DNA from 2 places in the Desulfosporosinus sp. Sb-LF genome. Region 2 is predicted to be linked to the other one. Evidence: predicted binding sites of a transcription regulator. Region 2 holds the regulator's gene; the other holds the start of a gene.
The links. The regulator CtsR, encoded in region 2, represses protease genes until heat stress. The targets are predictions, from matches to a motif close to AAGGTCAANNAAGGTCAAAT.
Positions count from the first base shown of each region.

Region 1: clpP (ATP-dependent Clp endopeptidase proteolytic subunit ClpP) is a predicted target of CtsR. The motif match lies at 5,045-5,064, and genes of this name have one in related genera.

Region 1 is NZ_SPQR01000002.1:82,840-91,429, forward strand. Features, by position in the region: gene E4K68_RS03190 (hypothetical protein) at 331-1,080, opposite strand; gene galU (UTP--glucose-1-phosphate uridylyltransferase GalU) at 1,279-2,166, opposite strand; gene E4K68_RS03200 (methyl-accepting chemotaxis protein) at 2,374-4,095, opposite strand; gene clpP (ATP-dependent Clp endopeptidase proteolytic subunit ClpP) at 4,344-4,961, opposite strand; gene E4K68_RS21355 (hypothetical protein) at 5,130-5,252, opposite strand; gene E4K68_RS03210 (P-II family nitrogen regulator) at 5,585-5,923, opposite strand; gene E4K68_RS03215 (ammonium transporter) at 6,042-7,271, opposite strand; gene E4K68_RS03220 (DUF445 domain-containing protein) at 7,488-8,590, opposite strand, start outside.
Region 2 is NZ_SPQR01000013.1:59,196-67,785, forward strand. Features, by position in the region: gene E4K68_RS16800 (Xaa-Pro peptidase family protein) at 9-1,202, shown strand; gene E4K68_RS16805 (universal stress protein) at 1,332-1,760, shown strand; gene E4K68_RS16810 (hypothetical protein) at 1,972-2,280, shown strand; gene E4K68_RS16815 (CtsR family transcriptional regulator) at 2,486-2,956, shown strand; gene E4K68_RS16820 (UvrB/UvrC motif-containing protein) at 2,971-3,498, shown strand; gene E4K68_RS16825 (protein arginine kinase) at 3,491-4,528, shown strand; gene E4K68_RS16830 (ATP-dependent Clp protease ATP-binding subunit) at 4,736-7,177, shown strand; gene radA (DNA repair protein RadA) at 7,241-8,590, shown strand, end outside.

The DNA.
Region 1 (8,590 bases), on a different contig from region 2:
GAAATAAGTTGTTTATTCAATTATGAAAAAGATTACTTACTATCTTATAAAATCATTCCTTTGAATTTAAATTAGCTCTTCACGTGAATATCGCAACTACATCCTGCGCTTTACAAATTGTTATGTGATTATAACAAATTTATATCAAGTTCGGGTTCATGCTCTGATTAAGCACTGTTCAAGCCTAATGTGTCATTTATTCTAAAATCCAAACAATAAGAGCCATTGTGCACCCGGGATATAATTCGGTGTTTTTGTTGTCATCTACATTACTCTGACTAAGCTACAATTCATTCTTACTTCCATTGCTTGATCTGATGGCTTAAATTATTACCGCTTGGTTGCAAATGGCGTCGCACCGTAGATCTTTGAATTTACATCATTACGCATGATATGCGCATCTAAATCATGAATTCCTTGGTGGAATTGTTCGATTCTCGCTTTATCCTTCGAATCGAAGGCATCCATTCCTGTATTTAACAGAACATCTAAGTAATTGGTAAAGGCGACTGCTTTGGAGGCATTCGCTTCATTTTTGAGTTGCTTGTCCAATAGTGTTTTATGGAACAAGATATATTTCTTAATATCCTGTTCATTCAACTGTGGACCAGCTGCTGGCCCGAAGAGATACCCATCTACATATTCGTGGATATTCCACGCGGTGCCGAACGCTAATGTTTTGGTATCATTACTTAATGCGTTCTCACCGAAGAACGTGGAGATAGACGGTGCCAGGTCTATCAATTTGGTGTCCGGTTCCCTATATTTACTCTTGGAGCCGGTATCACTTTGCGGAGGCGTAGTTATCGTACTGGGTTCTGTCGTTGTTGGTGTGGCATTTCCTGGTGGAGCTTTACTGTCTGGCAACGTGCTCTTGGCACCATCAATTGCCTTCGTGCCGTCCGTTGCATTAGTGCCATTGACGACTGGGGATTGAATGACTACCTGGTCAGTGATGGAGCTTTGTTGCCTAAAAACTTTCCAGACACTGGGGCCATATACCCCCGCAGCAACAACAGCACCAGCTAGAACCAACGTTCCTGCTAAGGTTGCAATCCTCTTTTTGTCCATTGGTCTCATTGGTCTCTTCCCTCCTTAAATCTTTTTTGTCTTGGTACGTTAGTATTTTACCAATTTTCAGGAGAGAAGCGTGTCACTTTTGCTGTAGAGCTAGGCCCATTTTCCGTCCTCTGTTTCGGATAAATGCCAAAAGGTTCCTTCTGGTCTATAAATTTCGCGAAAATTAAGCAGCATTATCCACAATAATCCCCAGTCTGTCTATTCATCAATTTCCGATCTTAGAACTAAATCCCGCAAATAATTCATGAGATCCTCTGAAATGTCCCCTCGACGCAGTGCATACTCGATGGTCGCTTCCACAAAACCCAGTTTATCTCCGACATCATACCTCCGACCTTCGAATTCATAGGCCAGAATTTCCTGATAGCGACCCAGCTCCTTAATCCCATCTGTGAGCTGAATCTCTCCACCCTTGCCCGGTTCAAGAATGCTCAAAATATCAAAAATCTCCGGATTTAGGATATATCGGCCCATAATGGCTAAGCGAGTTTTCGGTGCATCCTCTGACCGAGGTTTTTCTATCATATCCTTAGCTCGATAAAGCCGATCCGCAAACTTTTCGCCATCGACAATACCATATTTAGACGTATCCTCAAGCGGAACTTCTTGGACCCCTACCATGCTTGCTCCATAACGCTCATATTGATTCATCATTTGCCCCAGCGCAGGCACTTCTGAATAGATAACATCATCCCCTAGAAGAACTGCAAAGGGTTCGTTTCCTATAAATTTCCGGGCACTATAGATTGCATGCCCCAAGCCTAGCGCTTCTTTTTGACGCACATAATATATATCTGCCATCCTTGCGACATCCTGCACCAAATCCAAAAGCTCATCCTTCGCGTGCTTTTCCAAAAACGCCTCTAATTCCATAGAGCGGTCAAAGTGGTCTTCAATAGCCCGTTTATTCCGTCCTGTAACAATAATAATATCTTCAATTCCAGATCGAATGGCCTCTTCCACAATGTATTGAATCGTTGGTTTATCCACAATGGGCAGCATTTCTTTTGGTTGAGCCTTTGTTGCTGGCAAAAAACGGGTTCCCAGCCCGGCTGCCGGTATCACTGCTTTACGAATTTTACGCATTCTTCAGCTCTCCTTTTTAACAACAATCATTTACCCCTTATATATATCACCAATACCTCTTATGTATATCTACGAACAACCCTACTAATTCTTTTTTTCTTATCGTTGTAAGTGAACTAGCTACACCAACTAGAATAATCCCTATAGAATTGGAAAACGAGGGTGCGAAGCCTCGTTTTTTAAAAGTCCTTAATTTTAAAATTCTTACTATAATTTGAAATAACCGATTAAGTCTTTTAAATTTCTTGCCAATTCATTTAAGCTTTCAGCCGAGGCAAACAATTCCTCGACTGAAGCGTTTTGTTGTTCTGCCGCTGCGGCCGTAGTTTGGGTACCTGCGGAGGTGGATTCGGCCTTATTTACAACCATTTGCATGCCAGCCTTTATATGTTCTCCATCCTGTTGTACTTTCCGTACAGTCTTTTCTATATCCTGAGCTAACTCAGCACTTTCTTCTACTGAGCCAAGAATTACTGTGAATTGGGTAGAAATCTCCTTTAAGTAGGAACTTCCTTTGTTCACACTATCTACGCTCGTTTTCATTCCTTGATGGGCGCTCCGAGAAGCCTGTTGCATTTCCTGTACTCGCTGAGAAATATCGACTAAGCTTGTTTGGACTTGTTCTGCAAGTTTACGCACTTCTTCTGCCACCACTGCAAACCCACGGCCGTTTTCCCCTGCACGTGCCGCTTCGATGGCAGCGTTTAAGGCTAAAAGGTTTGTTTGTTGCGCAATGCTATCAATTATTTGTACCGTCTGGGCGATCTCCTCTGACTTTTCATCCACATCTCCAATTACTTGGCTTAGGCTGTGAACCTGACTTTCTATTTCGTTCATTTGCTGAACCACTTGTCCCAAGGCAATATTTCCATTGCGCGAAAGCTCAGCGGAACGCCCAGATGCAAGACTTACTTTTTCAGCATGCCGTTCTGTTTGATTCAGTTGATCTATTACTTGAGTCATCCGTTCATGGTTTTCCGTCATTTCTGTGACTGAAATTTCTGCGTCAGTAGCTATATCGCTTGCCGATGTAGCCACTTGTTCAGCGGCCCGAGCGGATTGTTCCGCACCTAAACGCATCTCTTGGGCCGTTTTAGCTAAATCGTTAGCCATTTCCGCTACCTTCGTCATGGTATCTCTCAGAGAAAACACCATATCTCCAAAGGACTTTTGCAGTTCAAATTCTTCATGGTTCCAAACTTTCCAAGGAGCTTTTTTCTTGCGGGCTATGTCTCCTAACGCAATTTCGTTGGCATTTTGCAGTAAATGATTCATCATCTTAGTGAGGGATCGACTTAAGGCCCAGCCGATAAAAATGCTGACTATAACATCAATTACAACAAGAATAATAGAAATAGAGGATGATTTTTTGAAAATCAAACTCATTTTTGTCATGCTGTTGGTATCTACCTTCTCCAATTTGGTATCAACCATCTTTTGGAGCATATCCCCAGCTAACTGATTCTTCGTTCCTGCTATCCCGAACATATTGGCTTTAGCCTCGTCCACTCGGCCTAAATCTGAAGCTTTAATTGTAACTTGAGCCGCCTCTAAATAATCTTTCCAAGCGGCTTTAAACTTTTTCCAAGAGTCATCCTCTTCTACCGATCTTGCAATGGTTTCGTATGCAGCCATATGTTCTTCTAATTGGGTCTCTTGTTGATTGGCTTGAGCCACAAACTTCTGAAATTCTTCAGACGTACGCGCGCTGACCGCCAATGCTACATTCGTTCGATAGGCCTGGGCATGAAAATGCATTTCCGAGAGCAGGTTCATGGGAACGACATCCTGTTTATAGACCTGATCCGAGGTATTGTGCATTTGAGACATTCCATAAATCCCAATTGCACCCACGACGCCCGCCGCTAAAGCAATAAATAGCATTAATGCCGTTACTTGGAATCCAAGTCTCCGTTTTTTTAGACCCAATTCTGTCACTCCTCTTGTTGAATAAATCCGCCTTCTCTGTCTTCGCTGAATAATCTAAAATATATTAATTCTACACTACGAACGCATATCCTGTGTGAAATATTTCTTTTGAAAAATTTAATTTAGAACAAGGATTTTACTTAAAAAAGTCTGTTCCTGCAAGGTGTGGATAAACGTTAAGGTTAAGCATCATAAACAAAACGCAAGAGCGATTAAATCGTCCTTGCGTTTGTGGTCTTACTCACTGTTTACTCTTTGCTTTCCTTAGCAAGTTCTACTTTTTCTAAGACTTGGTCCACAAGACCATATTCTTTGGCTTCTTCAGCCGTCATGTAATAGTCACGATCTGTGTCTTTTTCAACCCGCTCAAGTGGCTGTCCTGTTCTTTCCGAGAGAATTCTGTTCATCTTGGCCTTAGTTCTGAGCAACTGCCTTGCATGAATTTCGATTTCCGTCGCTTGTCCAGAGAGCCCGTGCCCACCGATTAACGGCTGATGAATTAAGACTTCTGAATTAGGCAAAGCGACCCGCTTCCCTTTCGCACCAGCAGCTAGAAGGAATGCTCCCATGCTGGCTGCCATCCCAATACAAATTGTCCGAACATCCGAACGGATGTATTGCATGGTATCATAGATGGCCATTCCGGCTGTGATTGAACCACCCGGACTGTTGATGTACAGATTGATATCTTTTTCAGGATCTTCTGCTTCGAGGAAGAGCAATTGTGCAACTACAAGATTAGAAACATCATCGTCTATAGCTCCCCCGAGAAAAATAATACGGTCTTTGAGAAGCCGAGAATAAATATCGTAGGAACGTTCCCCACGATTTGTTTGTTCCACAACCATTGGGACGAGATAACCCATTTATAATTCCTCCTATTCCATCTTTATTAATGGTACTACGTTTAACTTAGTATATTCTTACCGAATGACTTTATTTTATTACAAAGGTCAGTTAAGGTCAAATGTTTTTCTTTTATTTCATAACAAAAGAAGAGAGCCCCCTCAGGAGCCCTCCTTGCCAGATGATGTTTAAAAGATAACTCCCAAGGCAATAAGGATTAATATTGCGATAGCAATAATTCCAACGCCAACACCCGTCCCAACAACAGGAGGAGCTACCGGACAACCACAACCTCCACCATATCCGTACATAATATTATACCTCCTTCATTTTTTAGTCATCGACTATTTTGAATTCTGTCACGAGGGTTTAGAATACAATTCCCATTGCAATGAGGAGTAAAATTATTACAACCACTATCGCAATGCCAGCTCCAACACCACCGCCACAAGCTGCACCAGCTCCGAATGCCATATTAAATCCCCCTTTCACTCTTCTGATACAGTATACGTTTTGCCCCTTAATTTGTTCCATATTATTCCAATTACTCCCACTGCGTAAAGAAGGATCGTTATCCCTATCTAGGGCAACGATCCTTCTTACTCATTCATATCCTTTTTTTTACTCATCTTTAAATCAATTTCTATATCGCCTTTTCTCCACTATCCCCAGTTCTTATCGTATAACAATTTTCCACGTTGGACACAAAGATCTTTCCGTCTCCAATCTCGCCTGTTCGTGCTTCTTGCCTAATTACTTGGATTATCTCTTCTACGTATTGGTCCATAACAACAATTTCAATCTTAACCTTAGGGATGAGATGGACTGTATACTCCACACCCCGATATATCTGCGTGTGCCCCTTTTGTTTGCCACACCCAATTACTTGAGTCACCGTCAAACCGTTGACACCGTGATTACCTAACGCATCTTTCACATTGTCCAGCTTTCCTGGACGGATAATCGCCTCAATTTTCTTCATTTAGAACCCTCCCACTCAGATTTAACCTTGGTACAATCAATTTTCACCTTGACTCAATTAACTCAGCTTAAACCCAATTAACCCTGAATAGCTCCAACTTAGTCTAAGAGTATAAAACTTAAATGAAATCCGGATAAGCCTCTTCTCCATGCAAGGATAAATCCAAACCAGTTGCTTCCTCATCATCGCTAACACGAAGTTTCGTCACCAAGCTTACCGCTTTTAAAATTATGAACGTCCCTACCACGGCAAACACCACTGTGATCAAAACACTGAGAGCCTGAATCCCTAAGAGTGACATATTCCCGTAGAATAATCCATCCGCTCCAGCTGAATTAATGGATTTTGTGGCAAAGATTCCGGTCGCCAAGGCTCCCCATGTCCCGCCAATTCCATGACATCCAAAAGCATCCAAAGCATCATCATACCCGAATTTCGCTTTCATTAGACTGATTCCATAATAGCAAACTACCCCACCGACAAAACCAATAAATATCGAAGAAAGCGGGGTCACAAATCCTGCGCCTGGTGTTATGGCCACTAAACCTGCGACTGCACCACTGGCAGCACCGAGCATCGTTGATTTTCCTCTGTGAATGCGTTCCACAACGGCCCAGGCTATAGCCGCTGCAGCTGCAGCAGTATTTGTATTCACAAAGGCCATACCAGCTAAACCATTCGCTCCTAAGGCACTTCCCGCATTAAACCCGAACCAACCAAACCATAGTAGTCCTGCTCCTAAGACGGTCATAGGTACCTGATGTGGTGCCATCGAGTCTTTACCTAGTCCTTTACGCTTTCCGAGCATCAGGGCCGCTACTAATCCAGAGTATCCCGAACTAATATGCACTACATTTCCCCCTGCAAAGTCTAAGGCTCCGAGAGTTCTTAGGAAACCACCAACACCCCAGACCCAATGGGCCAATGGATCGTAAACAAAGGTTGCCCATAATAGTACGAAAGCAATAAATGCTGGAAAACGCATTCGTTCTGCAATGGAACCGCTTATCAAAGCGGGAGTGATAACAGCAAACATCATTTGAAACGCCATAAAGACAATCGCCGGAATGGTCGCTGCGTAATCTGGATTAGGATCTATTCCTACTCCATTCAAACCCAACCAGTTTAAACTTCCAATGATACCGTGAAAGTCTGGCCCAAAAGCTAAAGTATATCCTACAACAATCCACTGAAGTGACATAATACCAATAATGATCCAACTATGCATGAGGGTACTGAGTACATTCTTTTTACGTACCATCCCTCCATAAAAGAGCGCTAAACCCGGTGTCATCAGGAAAACCAGAGCTGTCGAAATCAAAATAAATCCTGTATCTCCCGTATCCATAATCATTCCTCCTCTTAAATTAAAAAGCGCTTTGAGGTACTCTTTCGAGTAGTCTCAAAGCGCCTTTGCTTTGCTGTAATCTCTTTTCTAACCCATGGGTTTTCGGCTGTGCACACCTTATGTTTGGTATTGTAGCACGGGAATTAACTGTCTGCAATACTTTCTCTACTTGAATCCTGTATACCTTCCATGAGTCCAAAAGTCCATATATCCACCCTAACGATACAGTTGCGTCATCACGGTCATTAAGGCCGGCCCGATATAGGGGGCATAGATTAAATCTAAGAATAAGAATAGGATTAACCCCACTACTCCGCCAATCATCGAACCATTGATCCGGATCCATTGAAGATCATTACCCGCCTTGTCCTCAATAAATTGATTGAGATCTTGATCCGTGTACGCTGAAAGCGTCTCTCTAACTATGTTTCCGATCAGATCATGTTCATTTTGAATCACTTTGCATAAGGTATCAACTATGAAGGAATTAATCTTTTCTCGAAGTGCCGTATTTTCCTGAAGGCTGTCCCAATACCTTTCTACAAAAGGATGCAACGTTCGATGTAGTGCATTCGGCTCTGAGGAAGTTGCGGGAGAGACCACAACGTTTATTGCTTCCTGAATAAGCGTTTCTAAGAATTCCTCAAACAAAGGCTCGGCCAAGAGATCTTCTTTCCAACGCTCAACTTGTAAAGCAATTCGAATATCCTGGTCTGATTCGGCTAGTTTATTCAAAAGGGTGCTTTTCAGAGCTATACGTAAAGGATGTTTGGGCTCTTTGAATTTACGCAAGGTTAGAAGCAACTCCACTTGCAAGGCGTCGGCTGCATCATCAAGATTTAACCCATCAGACATTTCCACGAATCCCATTAAAGTACGAAATATTGACCCGCCATTGCCTAATTTCTCTTCTTTAATCTCCTCTAGATAATCCAAAATAGCCCGGCGTGTTTCCCCTTCTGCAGCTTTATCCCATAATCCTTCAGCTAAGCCATCTAGCCCTTCATCGATATATCCATGTTCTAGAGCCCACTCACACAAAGCAGGTACTTTCGACGACAGGTTCCACCCCTTGGCTTTGTCGCGAAGGAACACGGCGAGCTTCTCTGCTAGGTTGGCAGAATCCTGTTTCTCGACATAACGCCGCAGATAACCTGAAATCTCACCTGTTAGATAGGCTGACCCGCCTTGCTTTTCCACATATTGCTGGATACCCACAACGAAAGGAATCCCTTCGATTTTTTTACGAATCACATCCATTCGCAAAAGTTCTTTTTGAACCATAGATGCCACAGCTTCAATCACCTTTTCCCGGTTTC
Region 2 (8,590 bases):
GAGTGACCATGAAACTACCCCTAATGGAATTGCAAGACCGAGTTTCCGAGTTTCAAGTTAGTTTGCAGAAGAAAGGACTTGAGGGGGCTTTATTGGTTCAACGGGCAGACACCTTGTATTATACAGGAACCGCTCAAAATGTGCATGCTTATATTCCAAAGGAAGGAAAGCCCCTTGTCATGGCCTATCGTGATTTCAACAGAGCTCAGCAAGAAAGTGCTTGGGGGGTTATTCCCCTGACGGGCATGTCTAAGATACCTCAATATATTCAGGGAGCAGGGCTCTCTCTGCCGAAACGATTGGGACTGGAACTAGATGTTCTCCCAGTCAACAACTTTGAACGTTATCGTAAACTATTTCCGGACGCCTTATTGGTCGATATATCTACTGAGATTCGTTTGCAGAGAGCGGTGAAGTCGGCTTGGGAAATTGCGCGACTTGAAGAGAGTGCTCAAATCTACCCCCTAGTTCTAGAGTTTGCCAAGGAAGTCCTTCACGTGGGGATGACGGAGGTTGAGTTAGAGGGATTATTAGAAGGCAAGGCACGGGCGCTTGGACATGGTGCCCATGTTCGGATGCGTGGTTTTAACTCCGAATTTCATCTTGGTGCCATCACTTCAGGAGCAAGGGCCACAGAGGCCAGCTGTTTTGATGGGCCAGTCGTAGGACAAGGCATCTCGATCGCTCATCCCTGTGGCGGATCAATGGCTCAGATTCAAGCAGGTGAACCGATTGTCATAGACATGGTGACAGTCGTTCATGGTTATCAGATTGACCAAACCCGAATCTTAAGTCTCGGGCCAGTGTCAGAAGAACTAGAAAAGGCCTATGAAGTGGCCCTAGAGATCGAAGAGAAAGTCCGCTGTGCCTTAATCCCAGGGAGGGAGGCAGGCGAAGTTTATGAGGAAATTCTAGCATGGGTTCGTGAAAATACGCCTTATGAGCAAAATTTCATGGGTTATGGGAAAAGCAGGGTGCGTTTTGTCGGACATGGGGTGGGGCTGGACCTTGATGAACTCCCGACCATTAGCAAGGGAGCAAAAGAGGTGTTAAAAGCCGGAATGGTGGTCGCCATCGAACCGAAATTGGTATTCCCAGGTGTTGGCGTAGTTGGGATAGAAGATACTGTTGTCATCGAGACGGAAAAGGGCGCAAGATATTTATCCCAAATTCCCCGGGAATTAATGGTAGTTAAATTTTAGGAATTAATAGATATAACGTTGAGAATATCGTCTGAATAGTATATTATTATGGTCAATAGATCTATAGTCAACCTGAAGCTTGGTGACTCACGGACGGTCAAGTATAAAACTAAAAGGGAAGTGATAGCATTGTTCAAGAAGATTCTCGTTCCTACAGACGCCTCAGAACATTCGCGTCGTGCCTTGAGGACGGCAATCCAGCTAGCCGAGTCCTTTCAAGCCGAGGTGGAACTTCTCCATGTTAGCTATACGCCGCAGGCCTATTGGGGGTATACGATCTCTTATGGAATTACCGTGACGCAAGAACAGCTTGATGAAAACGGAGAACTAGCTCTAGAGGCAACCCTGATGGGAATGGATCGTGCACAGGTTGTTATTAATAAAAGAATTGAGTCCGGACATCCGGTAAGCGTTATTTTAGAACGAATTAAAACGGAATCCATCGATTTGGTTGTGATGGGGAGCCATGGTTACGGACCAATTTCTGGTTCGGTTTTAGGAAGTGTGAGCCAACGGGTGTTACAACGAGCGAGTTGCCCAGTGCTTATCATTAAGTAGAGCGTACTTGTTAGATAAATATTAAGTGTCATTAGGTCGCGATGGCGAAGAAACTATTAGTCGGAGAGAGATATATGGCAGATTTAGAACGATTTTGTTGACATTTCAGGACAAACGTCCCTGCACTAGTTGCAGGGTTTTTTTCTGTCTATCGCGAATAAACTAATAAAACGAACTTGAACCAAGTATAGATAGACACGTGGAGGCAACCATGAAAGAAAAAACTATTATGCTGAGTTCTGATGAGCTTCACCTTATGTTGAGAGGCTCCTTACAGTGGATTGATGTGGAGCCCCGTCTTACGGCATCTAAAACAGGGATCCGAAAATTGAGTGAAGATATTATTGAAAAGAAACCCGCTCGAAAATTAACCGAGCAGGTAGGAATAGGAATCAGCCGGCCGCAACAACTTGAGGAACTTGTAACCCGCCTAGAAGGACAACCTGTTGTTTGGCTTTTAGGAAGTGTCGGTCTCTTAACATTATCCACTTGGTTTTATTTTGTTTTATTTTCGAAATAGCTTTTAACAGGGGCTTTTTTATAGCCAGTATATTCTTAAAGGGTAAGTCTATAAGGCTTACCTTTTTTAAATGAAATTTTCCTCAAAAATCCTTTGCAAAATCTCAAAAAGTGGGTATCATATAGATAGAAGGTCAGGAAAGGTCAATGATGAATTATGGAAGAATAGTTTATAAAAAACTAAAAGAACAAGGAGTACAGAAACAATGGGAAACCTCGCGGATCGCATTGAAGAATATTTGAAACGGATTTTGGAACAAGCGTCGGAAGGGTATATTATGTTACAACGCAGTGAACTTGCTGGAGAGTTCTGCTGTGTTCCGTCTCAAATCAACTATGTTCTCGACACTCGTTTCACGATTGAACGGGGTTACTTGGTCGAGAGTCGACGGGGGGGCGGAGGGTACCTTCGGATTATCCGCTTAGGAATGGGTCTCGAAGGAGAGTACCAACAAGTGATGCGGCAATTGATTGGGGAGCAGCTTACACGTGAACGTTCGAAAGGTCTTGTAGAGCGTTTAGTGAACGAAGAATTGGTGACGGCACGGGAAGCGGCGCTGATTAAGAACGTACTTACGGGTGACGCATTAATAGGAGAGTTTAGAGATTGGGATGTTCTACGTGCACGTCTAATGAAAACCATTTTGACAACGCTAAGTCGTGACGATTTGTTATAAAGGGGGAATTGAGTATGCTTTGTCAACATTGCAAACAGCGGGAGGCAAAGGTGCAGTTATCTAAAATAGAGAATGGATTGCCCCATGATGTGTATCTTTGCGAAGTTTGTGCACAACAAACGCACGAAGTAAGTTTTATATTTAACCCCGCGATTGTTCCGGAATTTTTACAAGCCTTATTTGGGTTTAATCTAACGTCCGTAGAACAGCCTAATGAAATGGCTTGCCCGAAATCTTGCCCGAAGTGTGGAATGACGTTTGCCCAAATTACTCAAGCCGGAAAGCTGGGATGCAGTACATGCTATGAAACCTTTGAAGCCTATCTTGAACCGTTACTTCGCCGAGTACATGGTGGTGGACAAAATGTAGGCAAAGTTCCAGCAAGACGTGGAGTTGTCATTAAACGTCGCATGGAACATAGAAAACTAAAAGAGAAACTTCAGGTTTTGATCCAGCAAGAAGCGTTTGAGGAGGCTGCTGTGGTAAGAGATCAGATTCGGCAAATTGAGCAAGCTCAGGAAGGGGGAAGCCAGGATGCGTAAGGAGCTTCTTTTACAACACAGCGCGTGGATGACTGAGACCGATTCTCCGGTTGTCATCAGTAGCAGGGTTCGTCTAGCGCGCAACCTTGAGGATTTTCCTTTCCCGCACGTTTTAAATCTAGAAGGCGCTGGTCAGATTGAACAGACTGTTTCAAAGGTTTTAACTGAGATAAAGGTGGACAATGGGCCCTTATCCTACCTATCCTTAACGGAGCTAAACAGCGTGGAACGTCAAGTGCTGATTGAAAAACATTTAATCAGTCCGAGTTTGGGCGGATTGTCCGGAGCGCGAGGTGTGGCGTTAGCTCATGATCACCGATATGCGGTGATGGTTAACGAAGAAGATCATTTAAGAGTTCAAGTGCTTTTGCCTGGAAATCAGCTTCTAGAGACCCATCGCTTAGCTACAGAGCTCGACGATGCGCTGGAGGCAAACCTTGATTTTGCTTATCGGGAAGGGCAAGGGTATCTCACGTCTTGCCCAACGAATGTGGGCACAGGGCTTAGAGCTTCGGTCATGGTTCATTTGCCTGGGTTGGTCATAACAAAGCAGGTGCAACAGGTTCTGGGAGCTTTGACACACTTAGGTCTAGCCGTGCGGGGTCTATATGGAGAGGGTTCTCAAGCCTTTGGACATATGTTCCAAGTCTCCAACCAAATTACCCTTGGGAAAAGTGAAGAAGATATTCTAACTCACTTGGAAGCGGTAACAGGACAAATTGTAGAACATGAACTACGGGCCAGAGACCTTCTCCAAAAACAAATGCCGATATTATTAGAAGATAAAGTCTGGCGGGCAAGAGGGACTTTGCAAAATGCTCGACTACTCTCGTCAGAAGATGCTATGCATTTATTATCCCACGATCGCTTGGGGTCGGACATGGGGTTATTGCCCAGGATTAAAGATAGCTTTGCCTCATTGATTGTTGAATCCCGTCCTGGGTGTTTACAATATATCCTCGATCGGGAACTTGATCCCGGTCAGCGCGACGAAGAACGAGCGCGACTGATAAGAGAACGGGTCGCATGATCTAAAGTTGAAGGCGTAATGTACAAAGCACAATTTCTGTTTTGTGACCTCAATATTTGGCAGAATAGGATGACTTTGTTTCCATTAAGTTGACCTTTGGGGTTTTGGGGCTTGAAATACGAATTTCGGGCTTGAACCTACTCGATGATAGATTTCGATACTAGATTAGTAAAGATACAAGCTCAACTATGAAAGGATGAAGAAATAATGAAGGGTCGTTACACTGAACGTGCAGAGAAAGTCTTAGCGATAGCCCATAACGAAGCCAAGCGGATGGGACATCCCGTGGTTGGGACGGAACACATTTTGCTGGGACTGATTCAAGAAGGCGAGGGAATTGCTGCTCAGGCATTAACAGGCATGGGCTTAGATCTGGATAAGATTCGCAGTCAGGTTGAACAAATCACTGGAGTTGGTCAGCCTAACAACGGAGAAGTGGCGTTTACACCGCGTGTCAAAAAGGTTCTAGAGTTGGCGAATGAAGAAGCACATCGCCAAGATGTCAATTATATCGGGACAGAACACCTTCTCTTAGGTTTAATCATGGAAGGGGAGGGAATTGCAGCCCGCATTTTAGCAAACCTCAATGTGAGTCCGGAAAGAGTATGGAAACAAGTGGTTAAACTTTTGGGTGGAGAATTGGATGAATCAGCGATCCCTGCGTCCAATGCCATACCGACGTCGAAAAATGCTGGTCCTGCGAATACACCCGCGCTCAATGAGTTTGGAAGGGATCTTACACTGCAAGCTCGCGAAGGTCGCCTTGACCCAGTGATTGGAAGAGAAAAAGAAATTGAAAGAGTTATCCAGGTCTTAAGTCGACGTTCGAAAAACAATCCAGCCCTGATTGGGGAACCTGGTGTCGGTAAAACAGCCATAGCTGAAGGATTAGCGCAGGGAATTGTTAGCAATCGGGTACCTGAAACCTTGATTAACAAACGAGTGATTACGTTAGACCTTTCGGCGATGGTCGCTGGAAGTAAATACCGCGGTGAGTTTGAAGAGCGCTTGAAGAAGGTTATGGAGGAGATTCGCGCGGATGGAAATATTATTCTATTCATTGATGAATTACACACCCTTATTGGAGCAGGGGCTGCAGAAGGTGCGATTGATGCGGCGAATATTCTAAAACCTGCCTTGGCCCGAGGTGAGCTTCAGTGCATCGGGGCCACAACCTTAGAAGAATACCGGAAATACATTGAGAAGGATACGGCTTTAGAGCGCCGTTTCCAACCAATCACTGTGGGTGAACCGACTGTCGAAGAGGCCATTCAGATTCTTTTCGGGTTACGAGATCGTTATGAGGCTCATCATCGGGTGAAGATTTCAGATGAAGCGATTGAGGCAGCGGCTCGACTATCCGATCGGTATGTCGCCGATCGATTCTTACCAGACAAAGCTATTGATTTAATGGATGAAGCCGCATCACGAGTTCGTCTCGCTAGTTATACCACACCGCCTGATTTAAAATTACTTGAAGAAGAAACTGGACGCCTAAAGAAAGAAAAAGAAGCGGCGGTTTCCAGCCAGGAATTTGAGAAGGCGGCGCAAATCCGTGATCAAGAACAAAAACTCCGTGTAGAGCTTGCTGAACAACGAGAGCAATGGCAGAATCAGCGTTACAAAGACAATGCGATGGTTACTGAAGATGATATAGCTCAGATTGTGGCGAGCTGGACGGGAATCCCTGTTAAGAAGTTAGCCCAGGAGGAAAGCGAACGCCTCCTGCATTTGGAGGAACTCTTGCATCAACGGTTAATCGGACAGGAGGATGCCGTTACAGCAGTGGCTAGGGCGGTCCGCCGCGCTCGGGCAGGATTAAAAGATCCCAAGCGCCCAATAGGCTCCTTTATCTTTCTTGGACCAACAGGGGTCGGGAAAACTGAACTAGGTCGTGCCTTAGCAGAAGCAATGTTCGGGGATGAAAAGGCATTGATTCGCATCGATATGTCGGAGTATATGGAAAAACATGCGGTCTCTCGGTTAGTAGGAGCGCCTCCGGGATATATCGGACATGACGAAGGGGGTCAACTTACTGAATCGGTAAGACGTAAACCCTACAGTGTGGTTTTGCTAGATGAGATAGAAAAGGCACATCCTGAAGTGTTTAATATTTTACTGCAAGTACTTGAAGATGGGCGGCTAACAGACACTAAGGGAAGGACCGTCGATTTTCGAAATACGGTGATCATCATGACTTCCAACGTGGGATCGTCCTTCTTGAAGAAGGAAGCAATGGGGTTCGCTCCGAAAAAAGATGAGAAAACTGATTATAAAAATATGCGTGGACATGTTATGGAAGAGCTTAAGCGCTCTTTCCGACCAGAGTTCCTAAATCGTATTGACGAGTTAGTAGTTTTCCATTCCCTCCAAGAGGAACATTTGGAGAAGATCACGGAAATCTTGATGAGCCAGGTAAACAAACGGTTGAGTGATCATGGCTTGGATTTACAGACTGAGAAAAGTGCCATTAAATTGATTGCTAAAGAGGGAAATGATCCGGTTTTCGGAGCTCGTCCAATCCGGCGTGCCATCCAACGTTTGATCGAAGATGCTCTTTCTGAGAAAATTATCGAGGGAGAATTTAAAGCCGGTGATAAGATCGGCGTTGAAGCAGTAGATGGGAAAATGAAGTTTTCTAAGAAGTAAACGGTGTAGTAGGGGCAATTCATTAATTGCCCCTACTACAATTTGAGATGGAGCGTTGTATGTATGAAGACCAAGATGATTTACAGATGTTCTAATTGCGGATCAGAAAGCCCTAAATGGATGGGTAAGTGTCAAAGCTGTGATTCTTGGAATACCTATGAAGAAGTAATAAGTCAACCTAAAACGACATCTTCAAAGAGTCAAAGAAAGACATCCGCCAAGAGATTATCTGAGGTTTTAGCGGGAAACAGTGATCGGATTGTGACGAGTATTCATGAATTTAACCGAGTTCTGGGTGGGGGAATCGTTCGAGATTCCATCATCATCTTGACTGCAAGGCCAGGCGCAGGAAAATCAACGTTGCTCCTGCAAGTGGCCGATGATGTTGCTTCTAAAGGATACAAGGTTCTATATGCTTCTGCCGAAGAAAGTGACAGTCAAATTAAAAATAGGTCAGACAGAATCCTAAATGGAAGTAGGAGCAACATCTGGTTATATTCGGATACAAGCATGAATAACGTTCTTGATTCGATTGAGGAAATAGACCCAGATTTGATTATCATCGATAGTATCCAAACCTTTACTCTCCAAGAGCACAATTCCCGCCCAGGCTCACCCATTCAGACGATGGAGTGTGCTAACGAACTCTTAAAAGTAGCAAAGAATAACAGCCGTCCCAGAGCCGTAATCATGGTCGGGCAAATGACGAAAGATGATGAAATAGCCGGACTACGGGCCTTAGAGCATCTTGTCGATGCTGTGTTAATCTTGAACGGTGAAAATGGGGAAGAATTGCGGGGAGCCTGGTGCTCCAAGAACAGATTCGGGAGCACGGGCGAAATAGGCTTTTTCTCCATGACCGAACAAGGGATGTTATCGATTGACAATCCATCTGAGTTTTTTATGACTCAAAGAGGAGAGGGACAAAAAGTTTCAGGTAGTGCTTTAGCCGTCATCAAAGAGGGGACACGCCCGATTATCGTGGAAATTGAAAGTCTGGTCTCGAAGTCTTTTACACCCTATCCGTCAAGAATTGCAGAGTGCTTGAGAAGAGATCAATTAAATACTCTGATTTCGATTTTGGAACAAAGAGGGAAGATTAATCTCTACGATAAAAATGTTGTGATTAAAACCACAGGTGGGCTTCAACTTAAAGAACAAGCGGTAAGTTTGGCCATCATTATGTGTATTGTTTCCTCGGTGAAGGATAAAGCAATTCCCAATGACACAGTGTTTGTAGCGGATGTGGGACTTACTGGGGAACTCAAAAAGGTACCTTCGATTGAGGCACGTATAAGAGAAATAGATCGGATGGGATTCAGACGTGTCTATGTCGCAAAAAATACAGTCAGAGATGTAGCGAGGTTTAAGAATCTGGAAATCATAGAGCTCAACACGTTGTATGATGTGATT